DNA from 3 places in the Mesorhizobium sp. M7A.F.Ca.ET.027.02.1.1 genome. Region 1 is predicted to be linked to each of the others. Evidence: predicted binding sites of a transcription regulator. Region 1 holds the regulator's gene; each other region holds the start of a gene.
What was found. The regulator PhoB, encoded in region 1, activates phosphate uptake and scavenging genes when phosphate is short. The targets are predictions, from matches to a motif close to TGTCATNNANCTGTCAT.

Region 1 (4,629 bases):
TCCATCGAGCCCGAGAACAGGAAGTCGGCATTGGGATCGGCACCGGAGCCCTTGATGAAGACGTAGTTGCCTTCCGGCTTGACCTTGAACACTTCGCGGGCCTGCATGCGGCCGACTTCCTTGTTGTCGAAGGTCAGATAGAAGACGTCCTTGTTCTCGATCAGCCGGTCATAGCCGACGACCGGAATGCCTTCGTCCAGCGCCTTCTGCACGGCCGGGCCGATGGCCGAAGCGTCCTGCGCCAGGATGATCAGGGAATTAGCGCCCTGCGAGATCAGGCTTTCGACATCGGTAAGCTGCTTGCCGGGATTGGACTGCGCATCGGCGGAGATGTACTTGTCGCCAGCGGCCTCGATCGCCGTCTTCATGGCGGCTTCGTCGGTCTTCCAGCGTTCTTCCTGGAAGTTGGACCACGAAACGCCGACGACCTTGTCCTTCGCCTGCGCGACAGACGCGAGCGTCAGCGACATGGCGGCACCCGCCAGGATGGCGGCCGTGAATCTTTTCATATTATCCTCCCTGCGCCGCGTATGGCGCGACCAAACTGACCCGAGGGCCGGCACAGAGGCTCTATTTTTTCGAGCCTCGAAAAAATACTGGGCCAACGCCCGAACGCTGTCAACATCGATTCTGATCGATTTTGATGTCATTTCGAGTTTTTTTCGAGTCTCGGAATAAATAAATGACACGGCCTGCAGCTTCTGCCAGTATTTACCGGCGTCACCGACAGCGTTCCAGGGGCAGGAGGAACCGCGGCGACCGGGAGGATATGAAAGAACATGTCGGTCGGAATCCGCCACGACGATCTGCGCCGCCGCAACCGCGCCATGGTGATCGCGGCAGTGCGCCGCGCCGGACAGCCGTCGCGAACCGAGATCGCCGCGACCACAAGCCTCAGCCATTCGACCATCTCGGCGATTTCATCGGACCTGATCGTCGAAGGCATCCTGACCGAAAGCAAGCCGAGCGAGGCCGGCTCACTCAAACGCGGCCGGCCGCAGGTCGGCCTCAGTCTCAATCCGGAAGCGGCCGCGGTAATGACCGTGGTGCTGTCGCTGAACTTCCTCTCCGTCGCCGTCATCGACTATGCCGGCCAGGTAATATCCGAGGAACAGCGCCGGCTGGACACGCTGACGATGTCGCGCGAGTCGCTGATCGGGGAATGCACGGCCATCGTGCGGCGCCGCCTGGCAGATCCCGACCTGGACGTGCGCAGCATCGCCCGCATCGCGCTGGCCATCCAGGGCATCACCGACACCCGTGCCCGCGCCATGCTGTGGTCGCCGATCACGCCGCACACCGACATCGCCTTCGCTGACATATTCGAAGACCAGTTCGGCATCCCTGCCATAATGGAGAACGACTGCAACATGATGGCGGTGGCGCTGCGCTGGCGCGACCCCGATCGTTACCGCGACGATTTCATCGCTATCCTTTTGTCGCACGGCATCGGCATGGGACTGGTGCTGAAGGGCGAATTGTTCACCGGCACCCATTCTTCGGGCGGCGAATTCGGCCACATGATCCATCGGCCGAACGGCGCGCTATGTCGCTGCGGACGGCGCGGCTGCGTCGAAGCCTATGCGGGCAATTACGCCATCTGGCGCAACGCCAGGCAGATGGGCGAGAATGCAGAACCCGTTGCCGATGTCAGCGACGCCGACATGCGCGCCCTGGCTGCCGCGGCCCGCGAAGGTGACGGACCCGAACGGGAAGCCTATCGCAAGGCCGGCGAAGCGCTCGGCTACGGCCTCGGCAGCCTGTTCGCGCTGATCGATCCGGCGCCGGTCGCCATGGTCGGTGTCAGCGCCGCCGCCTTCGACCTGATCGAGCCGGCATTGCGGCAAGCGATTGCCCAGACCGCCGGCGGCCAGCATTCCAAATCGATTTCCTTCGACACCGAGCCGAACGAACTGCCGCTGATCCGCGAGGGCTGCGCCATGCGGGCGCTGATCTTCGTCGATCAGGAGATTTTTGCGCCGGGCGTGCAGGCGAGATCCGGTTTCGGCGGCAAGAACGTGGCGTGAGTTCAAACGAGGGAGTTCAGTCCTCTCGGATGGCGTATCCGGCCCCACGGATCGTGCGGATGACATCAGGCATACGGCCATTGTTGACCGCCTTGCGCAGCCGGCCGACATGCACGTCGACCGTGCGCTCGTCGATGTAGATCGTCTCGCCCCAGACATTGTCGAGCAGCTGGCTGCGCGAGAACACGCGGCCTGGATGGCGCATCATGAATTCGAGCAGGCGGAATTCCGTCGGCCCAAGCCGGATCTCGCTCTTCTTGCGATAGACACGGTGCGACTCGCGATCGAGCACGATATCGCCGACCTTTAGCACGCTGGACAGCACTTCCGGCTTGGCCCGGCGCAGCAGCGCCTTGACCCTGGCCATGAACTCTGGCGTCGAGAAGGGCTTGACCAGATAGTCGTCGGCGCCGGTCGACAGGCCGCGCACGCGGTCGCTTTCCTCGCCTCGCGCGGTCAGCATGATGATCGGCAGCCGCTCGGTCTCGGGACGCATTCGCAGGCGCCGGCAGAGTTCGATGCCCGAAACCGCAGGCACCATCCAGTCGAGCACCAGAAGATCGGGAACGTTCTCCTGCAGCCGGATTTCGGCCTCATCGCCGCGCGTCACCACCTCGACCTGGTAACCTTCGGATTCAAGATTGTAGCGGAGCAGCACGCCTAGCGGCTCCTCATCCTCCACCACCATGATGCGTGGTGCGATCATCGGCTGGTCACCCCTGTTATGCCGCTGGCGCGGACATTGCCGTCTCGTCCTGCTTCGGACGATTGGCTGGCAGCTGCGTGCCGGTCAAAACATAGTAGGCATTTTCGGCGATGTTGGTCACGTGGTCGCCGATCCGCTCGAGGTTCTTGGCGCAAAACAACAGGTGCGTGCACGCCGTGATGTTGCGGGGATCTTCCATCATGTAGGTCAGCAGCTCGCGGAACACCGAGGTGTATTTGACGTCGATGCGTTCATCATTGTTTCTGAGCGTGGCAAGTGCTGCCGCGTCAGCGGCGGCATACTCGTCGACGACCCCCTGCACCTGGATCAGCACCAGCTGCGCCATCGCGTCGATCGAATGCGAAAGATCGTGCGGCGTGACGCTCAGCCCGACAGTGCCGACGCGCTTGGCGATGTTCTTGGCAAGGTCGCCGATGCGCTCGAGGTCGCCGGCCATGCGGATCGAACCGACCACCGCACGCAGATCGTTGGCCATTGGCTGGCGCTTGGCGATCAGCGTGATGGCGCGATCGTCCAGCTCGCGCTGGCGGGCATCCATGATGGCATCGTCGGAAACCACGCGCTGCGCCAGCGCATTGTCCGAATTGAGCAAAGCCTTGGTCGAGCCACTGACCATCGAGCGGGCGAGATCGCCCATGTCGCGGATCAGCTGGCTGATCTGCTCCAGATCCTCATCGAAAGATGCAACGGTATGTTCACCCATGATCTTCGTCCCTCATATGCCTGAGCTCAGCCGAACCGGCCGGTGATGTAGTCCTGGGTGCGTTTGTCGTCGGGGGTGGTGAACATCTTGTCGGTGGCGCCCTCCTCGACCAGATAGCCTAGATGGAACATCGCGGTGCGCTGCGACACGCGCGCTGCCTGCTGCATCGAATGGGTGACGATGACGATCGTATAGTTCTGGCGCAGTTCGTCGATCAGTTCCTCGACGCGAGCAGTGGCGATCGGGTCGAGCGCCGAACACGGTTCGTCCATCAGGATCACCTCGGGTGACACGGCGATGGCGCGTGCAATGCACAGACGCTGCTGCTGGCCACCGGAAAGACCCGTGCCAGGTTCCTGCAAACGGTCCTTCACCTCGTTCCAGATCGCCGCCTTCTTCAAGCTCGACTCGACGATCTGATCCATGTCGGCCTTGCGCTTGGCCAATCCGTGGATGCGCGGGCCATAGGCGACGTTCTCGTAGATCGACTTGGGGAACGGATTTGGTTTCTGAAACACCATGCCGACGCGCGCCCTGAGTTCGACGACATCGATGTTCTTGTCGTAGATGTCTTCTTCGTCGAGCGTTATCTTGCCGGTTACCCGCGCGGAATCGATGGTGTCGTTCATGCGGTTGAGGCAACGCAGGAAGGTCGACTTGCCGCAGCCGGAGGGGCCGATCAGCGCCGTCACCTGATTCAGGCGGACGTCGAGATTGACATCGAACAGCGCCTGCTTCTCGCCATAGAACACGCCGACCTTGTCGCCGCGCATTTTGATCACTTCGTTCGACTTGGCGTTCATCTTATCGCCCACTGCATTTTCAAGGGACTGTTCGGTCATGATGTTCATACCAAAATGCCTTTTTTCTACCAGCGCCGCTCGAACCGACGCCGAAGCACGATCGCGGTGATGTTCATGGCCATGAGGAAGACGAGCAGGATGATGATCGCGCCCGACATGCGCTCGACGAAGGCGCGCTCGGCCTCGTTCGCCCACATATAGATCTGCACCGGCAGCGCGGTGGCCGGATCGAAAGGCGTCGTCGGTGGATCGGCGACGAAGGCGACCATGCCGATTAGCAGCAGGGGCGCGGTTTCACCGAGCGCACGCGCTAGACCGATGATGGTGCCGGTGAGGATGCCGGGTGCGGCAAGCGGCAGGATGTGCTGG
Region 2 (6,939 bases), on a different contig from region 1:
AGACGCACGTCCTTGTAGTCGATCTTGGGCGCGTTGGCGCCGGAGAACGGGCAGGTCTTGCGGCGGCGATGGAACGGGCGCCGGGTCGGGATCTGATTGATGTCGACCATTATTCTGCACCCCCTTCAAAGCCTTCGCGCGGACGGCGCGGACCACGATCGGCACCAGCGTCGCCGAACGAGCGCGGCGGACGATCGCCACGGTCGCCGCGATCACGATCGCCGAACGAACGCGGACCACGATCGCCACGGTCACGGTCGCCGAAGCCGCCGCGTTCCGAGCGCTCTTCGCGCTTCTGCATCATGGCCGACGGGCCTTCCTCATGCGCCTCGACCTTGATGGTCAGGAAACGCAGCACGTCCTCGGACAGGCCCATCTGGCGCTCCATCTCGTTGAGCGCGGCAGCCGGGCAATTCAGGTCCATCAGCGTGTAGTAAGCCTTCCGGTTCTTGTTGACCCGGTAGGTGAGGGACTTCAGTCCCCAGTTCTCGACCCGGCCGACGGACCCGCCATTAGCGGAGATGACACCCTTGTACTGTTCGACAAGCGCATCGACCTGCTGCTGCGAGAGGTCCTGCCGGGCAAGAAACACATGTTCGTAAAGAGCCATTATGTCCTATGCCTTTCTTCGTTTCTCTTCCGGTTCCCGGCGGCAAAAGCCTCTGCAACTTCTCTGACCCGCAAACCCTCGAAGGGGCAGGGGGAAGAAAGGAGCATGACGAGACGGTCGAGAGCGGAGACACGGGAGGCGGAAGCACTTCCGGCTTCACACGAAGGTTCTGAAAAACCTCCGGCCCTCCGTTCAGCCCCCAGCAAGGACCGGCAGATTGCGGGCGTCTATACAGCAATCCGGCCGCAAAGCAAGGGCAAGCGGCATTCCCGTGTGTCATAGCCGATGATCGGGGAGCAGCAACGGTCGGAGTTGTGGTTTCCGGCAACCACGTCTTAACCACACCAGCAGGTTGTGTGGAGTTGAAGCCTGCCATCAACGGTCGATTCATCATGGAGGGCGCAAAAGCCCGGACAACCGCAAAAGCGGCAAGCATTTCCGGGGGTAAGGATGCTTTTCAACAAATTCTGGCGCTCGAAGAGCGGCAATTTCACGCTTGTGCTGGGACTGGGTTTGCCGGTCATCCTGACGGCAGTCGCTTTCGCAACCGATGTCTCGACCCTTATGCGGGCCAAGAGCAATCTGCAGAACGCTCTCGATTCGGCAAATCTTGCTTCTTCGCACCTTGGCGATCTCGACATCACCCGCAATGACGCTTTCAACCGCTATTTCCAGGCCAACATCGTCGGTCATGGCGAGCTCGGCAATGCGCAGGCGACGCTGACTGTCGACAAGGGCGTCAACTTCGTCAAGACAAAGGCGGTTGCCTCGGCGGACGTCAATCTCAACTTCGCCTTCCTGTTCGGCGACAGCAAGCACATCGTGGTCGATGCCTCGGCGGTAGAATCGAACAACCAGCTCGAAGTCGTGCTGGTACTGGACAACACCGGCTCGATGGCCGACGCGCGCATGACGGCGCTGAGGACGGCGACAAAATCGTTGCTCGACACGCTCGAAGCGGCGAAATCGCCGACGCGCAAGATCCGCGCCTCGCTGGTTCCATTCGTAACCGCCGTCAACGTCAATGGCGACGGCTTCGACCCGTCCTGGATCGACATGGACGGCAAGTCCTCAACCAACGGCGTCAATTTTCCCGTCATCGACGGCAAGCGGCCGAACCACATGGCGCTTTTCAAACAGCTCAAGAAGACTGGATGGACCGATGCCGGATGGAATGGCACCGGATGGAAGGGTTGTGTCGAGGCGCGGCCAGGCGCTTACAATATCTCCGACACGCCACCCGACACGGCCAAGCCCGACACGCTGTTCGTGCCGTACTTTGCGCCGGATGATCCCGAAGACGCCAAAAAGCCGTCTGGCTCCTATGGCAATTCGGATAAATACTACAACAACTCCTATCTCAACGATGTCAGCGACAAAACCAGGCTTGCCCAGTCGGGCATCAACATCCTGGGCATCGATCTCAGCAACCTGCTCGGCAATCTCATCGAACTTCTGTCGCCCGATGACAGGGCTGCCAGGGAAAAGATTGCCAAATATGTTGCGCCCGCCAAGGAACTCATCACCGAGACCGGCTCTCCCATCACTATCGGTCCGAACCGTGCGTGTCCGACCCCGGTGGTCCCCCTGACCGACGATTTCGACAAGCTGCGCAAGGCTGCCAGTCAGATGACCGAGTGGAACGGTTCGGGCACCAACGTCTCCGAGGGCCTGTCATGGGGTATGCGGGTGCTGTCGCCCGCCGCGCCCTACACCGATGGGGCGCCGTGGAAGACGCCCGGTATCAGCAAGATCGTGCTGTTGCTCACCGACGGCGAGAACGTCGTCTATGGCGCCAGCCAACAGCCGACGAAATCTGACTACACATCATATGGCTATCTGGCCGGCGGCCGTTTCGGATCGGATAACCAGACGACGGCGGCACGCAATGTCGACGGCTGGACCAAAAGCGTCTGCACGCAATTGAAGAACGAGGGCGTGCAAATCTACACCATGGTGCTGCAATCCGACACCGCAGCCAACCGCGCGCTTTACAGCGCCTGCGCTTCTGATCCGAGCGGCTATTATGCAGTCAACGATCCGACCAAATTGCCGGACGTTTTCCAGCAGATCGCCAACAAGTTCTCGAAGCTGCAATTGACGAACTGAACGCGCGATCCGGGACGGACTGGCCGGCTCCTGAGGGATCGTTGGGCTCAACTCGTATGGGCGACAACCTTGTCCTTGTCGACCGTTTCGGGGAAGAAGTCGGGCGCCGCGTGGCGTTTGCCGAACATCATATCATACTGAAGCAGGCGGAAATCGCGGATCGCCGGATCGATCTCCTTCTGCCGCGCCCAATCGGGCGTGGCTTCGCCAGCCGGCGTCAGCAGAAGATTGCGGTCGACGACACGGTAGCGTTCGCTCATCTCGCCCAGGAAGCCGGTGTAGTATGGATGGCTGATCCCGGCCGTTTTCAGGATATGATAGGGCAGGAAGGCTGGGCTGACGGCACCCATCTGCTCAGCCGGCCCGGTGCGGTTCGACCAGATGACCAGCGGCGTCTCGTGATGCTCGAGAGCAGCCTCGGGCGACGCTTCCTTGCGCGGCGCGACATTATCCTTGAGGAAGCCGGTTTCGACATAGACCGGCCCCAGCGGCGGCAGATGGTCGCCGAAGAAGGCGATTACGGTGGGGCGGGAGCGTTTCTTGGCCCATTCGACGAGGCGTTCGAGGCCGCGATCGGCATCGGCTGAGCCCTCGGCGTAGCTGAGTAGCGATTCGCGCGCCCACTGGCTGATCGGCGCCTGCACCCTATGCGTGGGATTGTAATAGCGGTTCGGCTCGTAGGGACCGTGGTTTTGCAGGCTGACCGCAAAGAAGAACACCGGCTCGTCGCTGGCGTCGGCCTCGCTGATGATCTCGTCGGTCATCGCCGCATCCGATGCCAGTGGCCCGCGCTTTTGCATTGGCGGCAGCGTCTCTTCCGACTTGAAATCGTTGAAGCCGAAATCGGCATAGACCGCGCCACGGTTCCAGAACCAGTTGGTGCCGGGATGGATGGCGCGCGCCCGGTAACCCTGGCTCTTCAGGAAGGTCGCGAGCGAAGGCGTCGGCGTGCGCACATATTGCTGATAGGGGATGCTGCCTGCCGGCAGGAACGCGTTGGAGAAGCCGGTCAGCGCCTCGAACTCGATATTGGCGGTCATGCCGCCGAACTCCGGCGAGAACATCGAGCCCGAGCGCAGCGCCCGCACATTGGGGATTGGATCTGGCGTGATGGTGACGCCAGGCAACTTGGTCGGATCCCAGAAGGATTCGCTCATGACGATGATGATGTCCGGCTTCTCGGCCGGCACCGAGGCGGTCACATCAGGCCTGGCTATCGCTGCGATCGCCTTGTCGGAATAGCCCGGCGGCGCCGAGACATGCGCCATCGGCACGTTGAGGGCAAAGGCCAGCGCAAAGCCGTTGGAGGCATAGTTTTCCTTCTGGTCCCACATGATCGGGATGATCTGCAGCCGATCCCTGGTCCAGGAGAAGGTGGCGTAGTCCATGATCGAAACGAAGAAGGCGAGTAGCGGCACTGCCAGCGTCAGCCGCGCAAGGCGCCCTTTGCGGCTGAGTGCGGGAACCTTGCGGCGCCATAGCCGCCAGCCGTAGACGAGCAGCGACAGGCCGGCGACGATGCCGACGACCATGGCAAGCGCGGTCATCGGCCGTTCGCGTACCAAAAGCGGCAGCAGCGCGAAGATCTGGCGGGCATAGAGGAAATCGGTCGGATAGAGCGGATCGCCGAGATAGTGCGACTTCTGGTGACCGACGAAAGCAAGCGACAAGGTCAGCGGCGCGACGATCATCAGGCTCTGGTGGCTGCGGCCGAGCACCGCATCGAAGCCGATCAGGAGCAGCGCAAACACGACGATGGTAGTCCAGCCCGGCTTGAACGGCTGCAGGAAGAAGGAGATGGTTCCGGCAAAGTCGCCGCGCACGATCAGTTCGATGGCAAACACCAGGATAGCGGCGATCGCCAGGCTGATCAGCCCATAGCGCACGACCGGCCATCTCCTGCCCGGCAGATAGCCGGTGGAGGGGTCGTCTTCCAGGAACTGTGGCGCGGCCTTGCCGGTGCGTTTGTAACTCTTTGCCACTTTAACTTCCCCACCCAGCGACAAGCACGTCACTCGATTGTCATGGAATTGTCACGCAAAGCTAGCGCCTGTAACGGAAATAAGAAGAGCCAGCAAACGAATCGTGAGCGGTTTTCATCAGGAGTGATCGCCAAAAACCCTTTCGCAACAGGCACTCGGCGGACGAGGCTGCCCTCGGGCAGGGTCGAACCGGGCTTGACTTGGCGCCCCGCCATGCGTCACAGGCAAGAAAAACCCGTCTTCAGGCAAGCAAAACCAGCCCTTGGGAGCCCTCGCATGGCCGTTGCATTCACCTTTCCCGGACAAGGCAGCCAGGCGGTCGGCATGGGCAAGGATCTCGCCGACGCCTTCCCCGAAGCGCGCAGGGTCTTCCAGGAAGTCGACGATGCGCTCGGCGAAAATCTGTCGAAGCTGATCTGGGAAGGGCCGGAAGAGACGTTGACGCTGACCGCCAACGCGCAGCCGGCGCTGATGGCGGTGTCGCTGGCCGCGATCCGGGCGCTGGAATCGCGCGGCTTCTCGCTGAAAGGCAAGATCGCCTATGTCGCCGGTCATTCGCTGGGCGAATATTCGGCGTTGGCCGCTGCCGGCTTCGTTTCGGTTGCCGATGCCGCCCGGTTGCTGCGCATACGCGGCAATGCCATGCAGGCGGCGGTGCCGGCCGGCGAGGGCGCCATGGCGGCGATCATCGGATTGGAACAGGCCGATGTCGAAGCCGCTTGCGCGGAAGCCGCCAAAGGCTCTGTCTGCCAGATCGCCAACGACAATGGCGGTGGCCAACTGGTCATCTCCGGCGCCAAGGCCGCGGTCGAACTGGCCGCGAAACTGTGCACCGAGAAAGGCGCCAAACGCGCGCTGATGCTGCAGGTGTCCGCGCCCTTCCATTCCGCGCTGATGGCGCCGGCCGCGAACGTCATGCGCGAAGCCCTGGCCGGCGTGGCAAAGAACGCGCCGGTGGTTCCCGTCCTCTCCAATGTTACGGTCAGCCCGACCAGCGATCCAGACGAGATCGCCCGCCGCCTGGTCGAACAGATAACCGGCCGCGTGCGTTGGCGCGAGACGGTGGAATGGTTCGGCGCAAACGGCGTCACCACGCTTTACGAGATCGGCGCCGGTAAGGTGCTTTCAGGATTGGCGCGGCGCATCAACCGCGATGTCGCCACCGCGTCGGTCGGCACCGCGGCTGACGTCGAGGCGGCCATGGCGGCGCTTGCATAAAGCGTCATTTGATCCCATCCCTGTAAAGGGTGTTCTCTTCTCAATCAGGAGACAAAAATGTTCGAATTGACTGGCCGCAAGGCGCTCGTCACCGGCGCATCCGGCGGCATCGGCGAGGCGATCGCCAGGATGCTGCATGCGCAGGGCGCGATCGTCGGCCTGCATGGCACCCGCGTCGAGAAACTGGAAGCGCTGGCTAGCGAGCTTGGCGACCGGGTCAAGCTGTTCCCGGCCAATTTGTCCAACCGTGAGGAGGTCAAGGCGCTCGGCCAGAAAGCCGAAGCCGATCTCGAAGGCGTCGACATCCTGGTCAACAACGCCGGCATCACCAAGGACGGCCTGTTCGTGCGCATGTCGGATGCCGACTGGGACAGCGTGCTCGAGGTCAACCTGACCGCCGTGTTCAGGCTGACCCGCGAACTCACCCACCCGATGATGCGCCGCCGCCATGGCCGCATCATCAACATCACCTCGGTGGTCGGCATCACCGGCAATCCCGGCCAGACCAATTACTGCGCCTCAAAGGCCGGCATGATCGGCTTTTCCAAATCGCTGGCACAGGAGATCGCCACCCGCAACATCACCGTCAACTGCGTCGCCCCGGGCTTCATCGAATCGGCGATGACCGACAAGCTCAACGACAAGCAGAAAGAGGCGATTATGGCGGCGATCCCGACGCGGCGCATGGGCACCAGCGTTGAAGTCGCGTCCGCCGTCGCTTATCTCGCCTCCAACGAAGCCGCCTACGTCACTGGCCAGACCATCCACGTAAATGGCGGCATGGCTATGATTTGACGAGGTTCGGCAGCAACGCCGGCGGGTTGTGAAAAGAGACCATTTCGGCTTGGACCTCAGCTATTTTTCGTGTAATGCGGCCCGCAACCCGGCGGTTCGGGCAAAAACCGGTCCGTAGTCGTTGCGTTTCCGGCAGGACCATCTTTCAGCTTGATTAGCGGCATTCTGCCCGCTAACGAAGACAGACAAACAAAAGACGAGGATGCCCAAATGAGTGACACCGCA
Region 3 (4,365 bases), on a different contig from region 1:
GTGCTCGATGTCGTGCTGGAAGACGGCTTCCTCGAAGATGTCCAGCGCAAGGCGCTGCTGATGAAGCAGGGACTGGCGTCGGTCGCCGACGAGTTTCCCGAAATCATCGAGGACATCAGGGGTGCCGGGCTGATGCTCGGCCTCAAATGCGCCATGCCCAACACCAAGGTGAACATGGCCTTGCGCGACCAGCACCTGCTGGCGGTTCCGGCCGGCGACAACGTCATTCGCCTGTTGCCGCCGCTCACCGTCACCGACGCCGAGATCCATGACGCGCTCAACCGCATCCGCGCCGGCGCCAAGGGCCTGGCGGAGGCGATCGCTTCCGCCGCGGCGAAGTAATCCCGGAACCATTGCAGATGTCAGTTCGCCATTTCACCGATCTTTCCACCGTTTCCGAAGGCGATCTGCGCTTGATGCTGGACGATGCGGTGGTGCGAAAGGCGCGCCTCAAGGCCGGCGAACGCACCAAACCGCTCGAAGGCAAGGTGCTGGCAATGATCTTCGACAAGCCGTCGACGCGCACGCGCGTCTCCTTCGACGTCGGCATGCGGCAGCTCGGCGGCGAGACCATCATGCTGACCGGCACCGAGATGCAGCTCGGCCGCTCCGAGACCATTGCCGACACCGCCAAGGTGCTGTCGCGCTATGTCGATGCGATCATGATCCGCACCACCTCGCATGAGCGCCTGCTGGAATTGACCGAGAACGCCACCGTGCCGGTGATCAATGGATTGACCGACGACACCCATCCCTGCCAGCTGATGGCCGATATCATGACCTTCGAGGAACATCGCGGTCCGGTCGCCGGCAAGACCATCGCCTGGACCGGCGACGGCAACAATGTGCTGCATTCCTTACTTGAGGCCTCGGCCCGGTTCCGCTTCAACCTCAACGTCGCCGTGCCCGAGGGCAGTGAGCCGGCGCAGAAGCATATCGACTGGTCGCAGGCGCATGGCGGCAAGCTGCACTTCACCCGCTCGCCCGAGGAAGCCGTCGATCAGGCCGACTGCATCGTCACCGATTGCTGGGTGTCGATGGGCCAGGAGCATCGCGCCCGCGGCCACAATGTGTTCTCGCCCTATCAGGTCAACGCCAAGCTGATGGCCAAGGCCAAGCCGGACGCGCTGTTCATGCATTGCCTGCCGGCGCATCGTGGCGAGGAAGTGACGGACGACGTCATCGACGGGCCGCATTCGGTGGTCTTCGACGAGGCCGAGAACCGGCTCCATGCCCAGAAGGCCGTGCTTGCCTGGTGTCTCGGCGCTTGAAGTGTCTCGGCGCTTGAAGTGTCTGGGCGCTTGATCCCCGGGAGCTTGATCTGCGAGGGTGTGATGCCTATTTGCGCCGCATCACGCAAATCAAGCGCGTTTCGACGCATGCGCCCCGGAGGGCGGCATGGCCGCGCCCTGGAGCTTTGTCATGTTGGAAACCTATCAAGTGACTGAACATCACCCCAAACTCGGCGAATTTGGCTATGCCGGCGACGATCATGTCGTGCCGTTCGAGGTCGGCCCGCTCGATGTGCGGGGCCGCACCGTCCAACTCGGGCCGATGCTCGACGCCATCCTCGGCCGCCACGATTATCCCGAGCCGGTCGCCCGCCTGCTGGCAGAGGCCTGTGTGCTGACCGTGCTGCTCGGCACCTCGCTGAAGTTCGAGGGCAAGTTTATCCTGCAGACCCGCACCGACGGGCCTGTCGACATGCTGGTCGCGGATTTTTCCACGCCCTCGGCGCTGCGCGCCTATGCGCGTTTTGACGCCGACCGGCTGGAAGCGCTTGTCGCGGCCGGCGAAACTTCCCAGCAGACGCTGCTCGGCAGCGGCGTGCTGGCGCTGACCATCGACCAGGGCGCTCACACGCAGCGCTACCAGGGCATCGTCCAACTCGACGGCGAGACGCTGGAAGATGCGGCACGCACCTATTTTCGCCAGTCGGAACAGATCCCGACCGATCTCAGGCTGTCGGTGGCCAAGCTTTTGACGCCCGGTCCTGGCGGTGCCCGCGAGCAGTGGCGCGCCGGTGGTATCCTGGCGCAGTTCCTGCCGCAGTCGCCCGAGCGCATGCGCGTCCCGGACCTGCCGGGTGGCGATGGCGATCCGCGCGAGGAGATCCACGACCCGGTCGACAATTCCTGGCAGGAGTTGCTGGCGCTGCTCGGCACGATCGAACCGACCGAACTGATCGAACCGACGATCGGTGCCGAGCGGCTGCTTTACAGGCTGTTCCACGAGCATGGCGTGCGCGTCTTCGGCGGCGTCCCGGTCGCCGACCAGTGCTCGTGCTCCAAGGACAAGATCCGCGGCATCCTCGAGGGTTTTTCCGCGCAGGAGATCAAGGACAGCACCGAGGATGGTGGCATCCACGTCGCCTGCGAATTCTGCTCGAAGCAATATGACTTCGACCCGGCGGAATTCGCGGCTCAGTAGCAGGGTTTTTCCTTCTCCCCGTTTACGGGGAGAAGGTGCCCGAAGGGCGGATGAGGGGGCAGCGCGAACTTTGGCGAATGGCCGCGTGTGTCCACTCAGACGTTGTCGTGCTTGGGAGATAATCTCACGAGTTCGGTGCCGCCCCTCATTGCCCTGCCGGGCATTTCTCCCCGTAGAACGGGGAGAAAGGCGCTAATTCACCGTCCGCCGCGTCCCCGGCAGGTCCAGCGAAAACGCCGGAATGGCGATGTCGAACGTCTCGCCCTGCTGGTTGCGCATCGTGTAGTGCCCGACCATGATGCCGGATGGTGTCGAGAGCGGGCAACCGGACGTGTATTGGTAGCTGTCGCCGGGATTGAGTTCGGGCTGGTCGCCGACGACGCCGGGGCCGCGCACTTCCTCGACGCGGCCAGTGCCGTCGGTGATATGCCAATAGCGCGACAGAAGCTGCACGAAGTCGTCCGACTGATTGTCGATCGTTATTTGATAGCCCCAGACATAGCGGTTCTCCGAGGGATCCGAACGGTCCTCCAGATAGAACGGCCTGACCTGCACTTCGATGTTGCGCGTGACGGCGCTATACATAAGCGGCTCCAAAAAACGGTTCCAGCGGAACTTTCGGCGCTCTGTGCGGTTAGGTCAACCGACCGAAGCCTCCTCTGGCCGACCTCGCGGGCAGGTGCCGACAAAGAATGTCATTTAAGTGACATATGACAATGATGGTGTGCGCGGACTGGTGATGCGCGACTCGGGCGCTCTGCTGAACTGTTGAAACCGGCCATCTTGTGGACCGGTTTTCCTGGAGTGACCGGATCTCGATGGAACTCACTCTCATAGCCGCCACGCTTTCAACTGTCCTCATCCTCTCGAATCTCGCCAGCATCGTGCTCGCCGCTTCGCGTCTGAAACGGCGCCACACCATTGGGCCGCCGGCCGCCAAGCCGCGGCCGGTGTCGATCGTCGTGCCGTCGCGCGGCGTCGAGCCGTTCACGCAGGAGACGCTGGAACGCGCCTTCTCGCTCGATTGGCCGCGCTACGAGTTGATTTTCTGCGTTGCCCATGCCGACGATCCGGTGGTCAAATTGATAAACAGGACGATCGTCCGGTTTCCGAAAGTGCCAGCCCGGCTGCTTATCGGCGACGACCGCATCAGCGCCAATCCGAAACTCAACAATTGCGTCAAGGGCTGGGAAGCGGCGCGGCACGACTGGGTCGTCCTGGCCGATTCCAACGTGCTGATGCCGAGAGACTACGTCCAGCACCTGATGGCTGCCTGGCGGTCCGGCACCGGCCTTGTCTGCTCGACGCCGATCGGCTCCCGGCCTGCCGGCTTCTGGGCCGAGGTCGAATGCGCTTTCCTCAACACGCTGCAGGCGCGCTGGCAATATGCCGGCGAGGCGCTCGGCCTTGGCTTTGCCCAGGGCAAGAGCATGCTCTGGAACAAGCCGATGCTCGACGCCAATGGCGGCATCCGCGCGCTGGCCGCCGAGATCGCCGAGGACGCCGCCGCGACCAAGCTGGTGAACAGCCTCGGCTTGCGCGTCAATCTCGTCGCCGCCCCCTTCGAGCAGCCGCTTGGCCGGCGCTCGTTTGACGAGATCTGGTCGCGTCAGGCCCGTTGGGCGCGCCTGCGCCGCGTCACTTTCCCGCTGTTCTTCGCACCCGAAATCCTGACCGGCGCCGTGGTGCCGCTGGTGCTTGCGCTGATTGCAGCGGCCAGTGCCGGCTTCAGCCTCTGGGCAACCGCCCTTGCCGTACTGGTGGCCTTCTACCTTCCGGAGTGCGCCCTGGCCTGGTCCAAGGGCTGGTACCTGTCGCCACGCATGGTCGCAGCGATCATGGCGCGCGACCTGATCCTGCCGGCGATGTGGGCGCGCGGCTGGCTCGGCGGCGCCGTCGACTGGCGCGGCAATGCGATGACCATCGGCACCAAGA

Region 2: EN749_RS17525 (LTA synthase family protein) is a predicted target of PhoB. The motif match lies at 4,740-4,756, and genes of this name have one in related genera.
Region 3: EN749_RS29430 (ceramide glucosyltransferase) is a predicted target of PhoB. The motif match lies at 3,124-3,140, and genes of this name have one in related genera.

Annotation. Positions count from the first base shown of each region.
Region 1 is NZ_RZOL01000429.1:205-4,833, forward strand. It holds partial or broken gene EN749_RS30395 (substrate-binding domain-containing protein) at 1-509, opposite strand, end outside; gene EN749_RS30400 (ROK family protein) at 780-2,027, shown strand; gene phoB (phosphate regulon transcriptional regulator PhoB) at 2,044-2,733, opposite strand; gene phoU (phosphate signaling complex protein PhoU) at 2,750-3,457, opposite strand; gene pstB (phosphate ABC transporter ATP-binding protein PstB) at 3,484-4,308, opposite strand; partial or broken gene EN749_RS30420 (ABC transporter permease subunit) at 4,326-4,629, opposite strand, start outside.
Region 2 is NZ_RZOL01000148.1:973-7,911, reverse strand. It holds gene rpsR (30S ribosomal protein S18) at 1-110, opposite strand, end outside; gene rpsF (30S ribosomal protein S6) at 110-610, opposite strand; gene EN749_RS17530 (pilus assembly protein) at 1,061-2,719, shown strand; gene EN749_RS17525 (LTA synthase family protein) at 2,767-4,701, opposite strand; gene fabD (ACP S-malonyltransferase) at 4,978-5,919, shown strand; gene fabG (3-oxoacyl-[acyl-carrier-protein] reductase) at 5,977-6,714, shown strand; gene EN749_RS17510 (acyl carrier protein) at 6,925-6,939, shown strand, end outside.
Region 3 is NZ_RZOL01000396.1:1,133-5,497, reverse strand. It holds partial or broken gene EN749_RS29450 (aminotransferase class III-fold pyridoxal phosphate-dependent enzyme) at 1-342, shown strand, start outside; gene argF (ornithine carbamoyltransferase) at 360-1,271, shown strand; gene EN749_RS29440 (Hsp33 family molecular chaperone) at 1,399-2,430, shown strand; gene apaG (Co2+/Mg2+ efflux protein ApaG) at 2,623-3,015, opposite strand; gene EN749_RS29430 (ceramide glucosyltransferase) at 3,249-4,365, shown strand, end outside.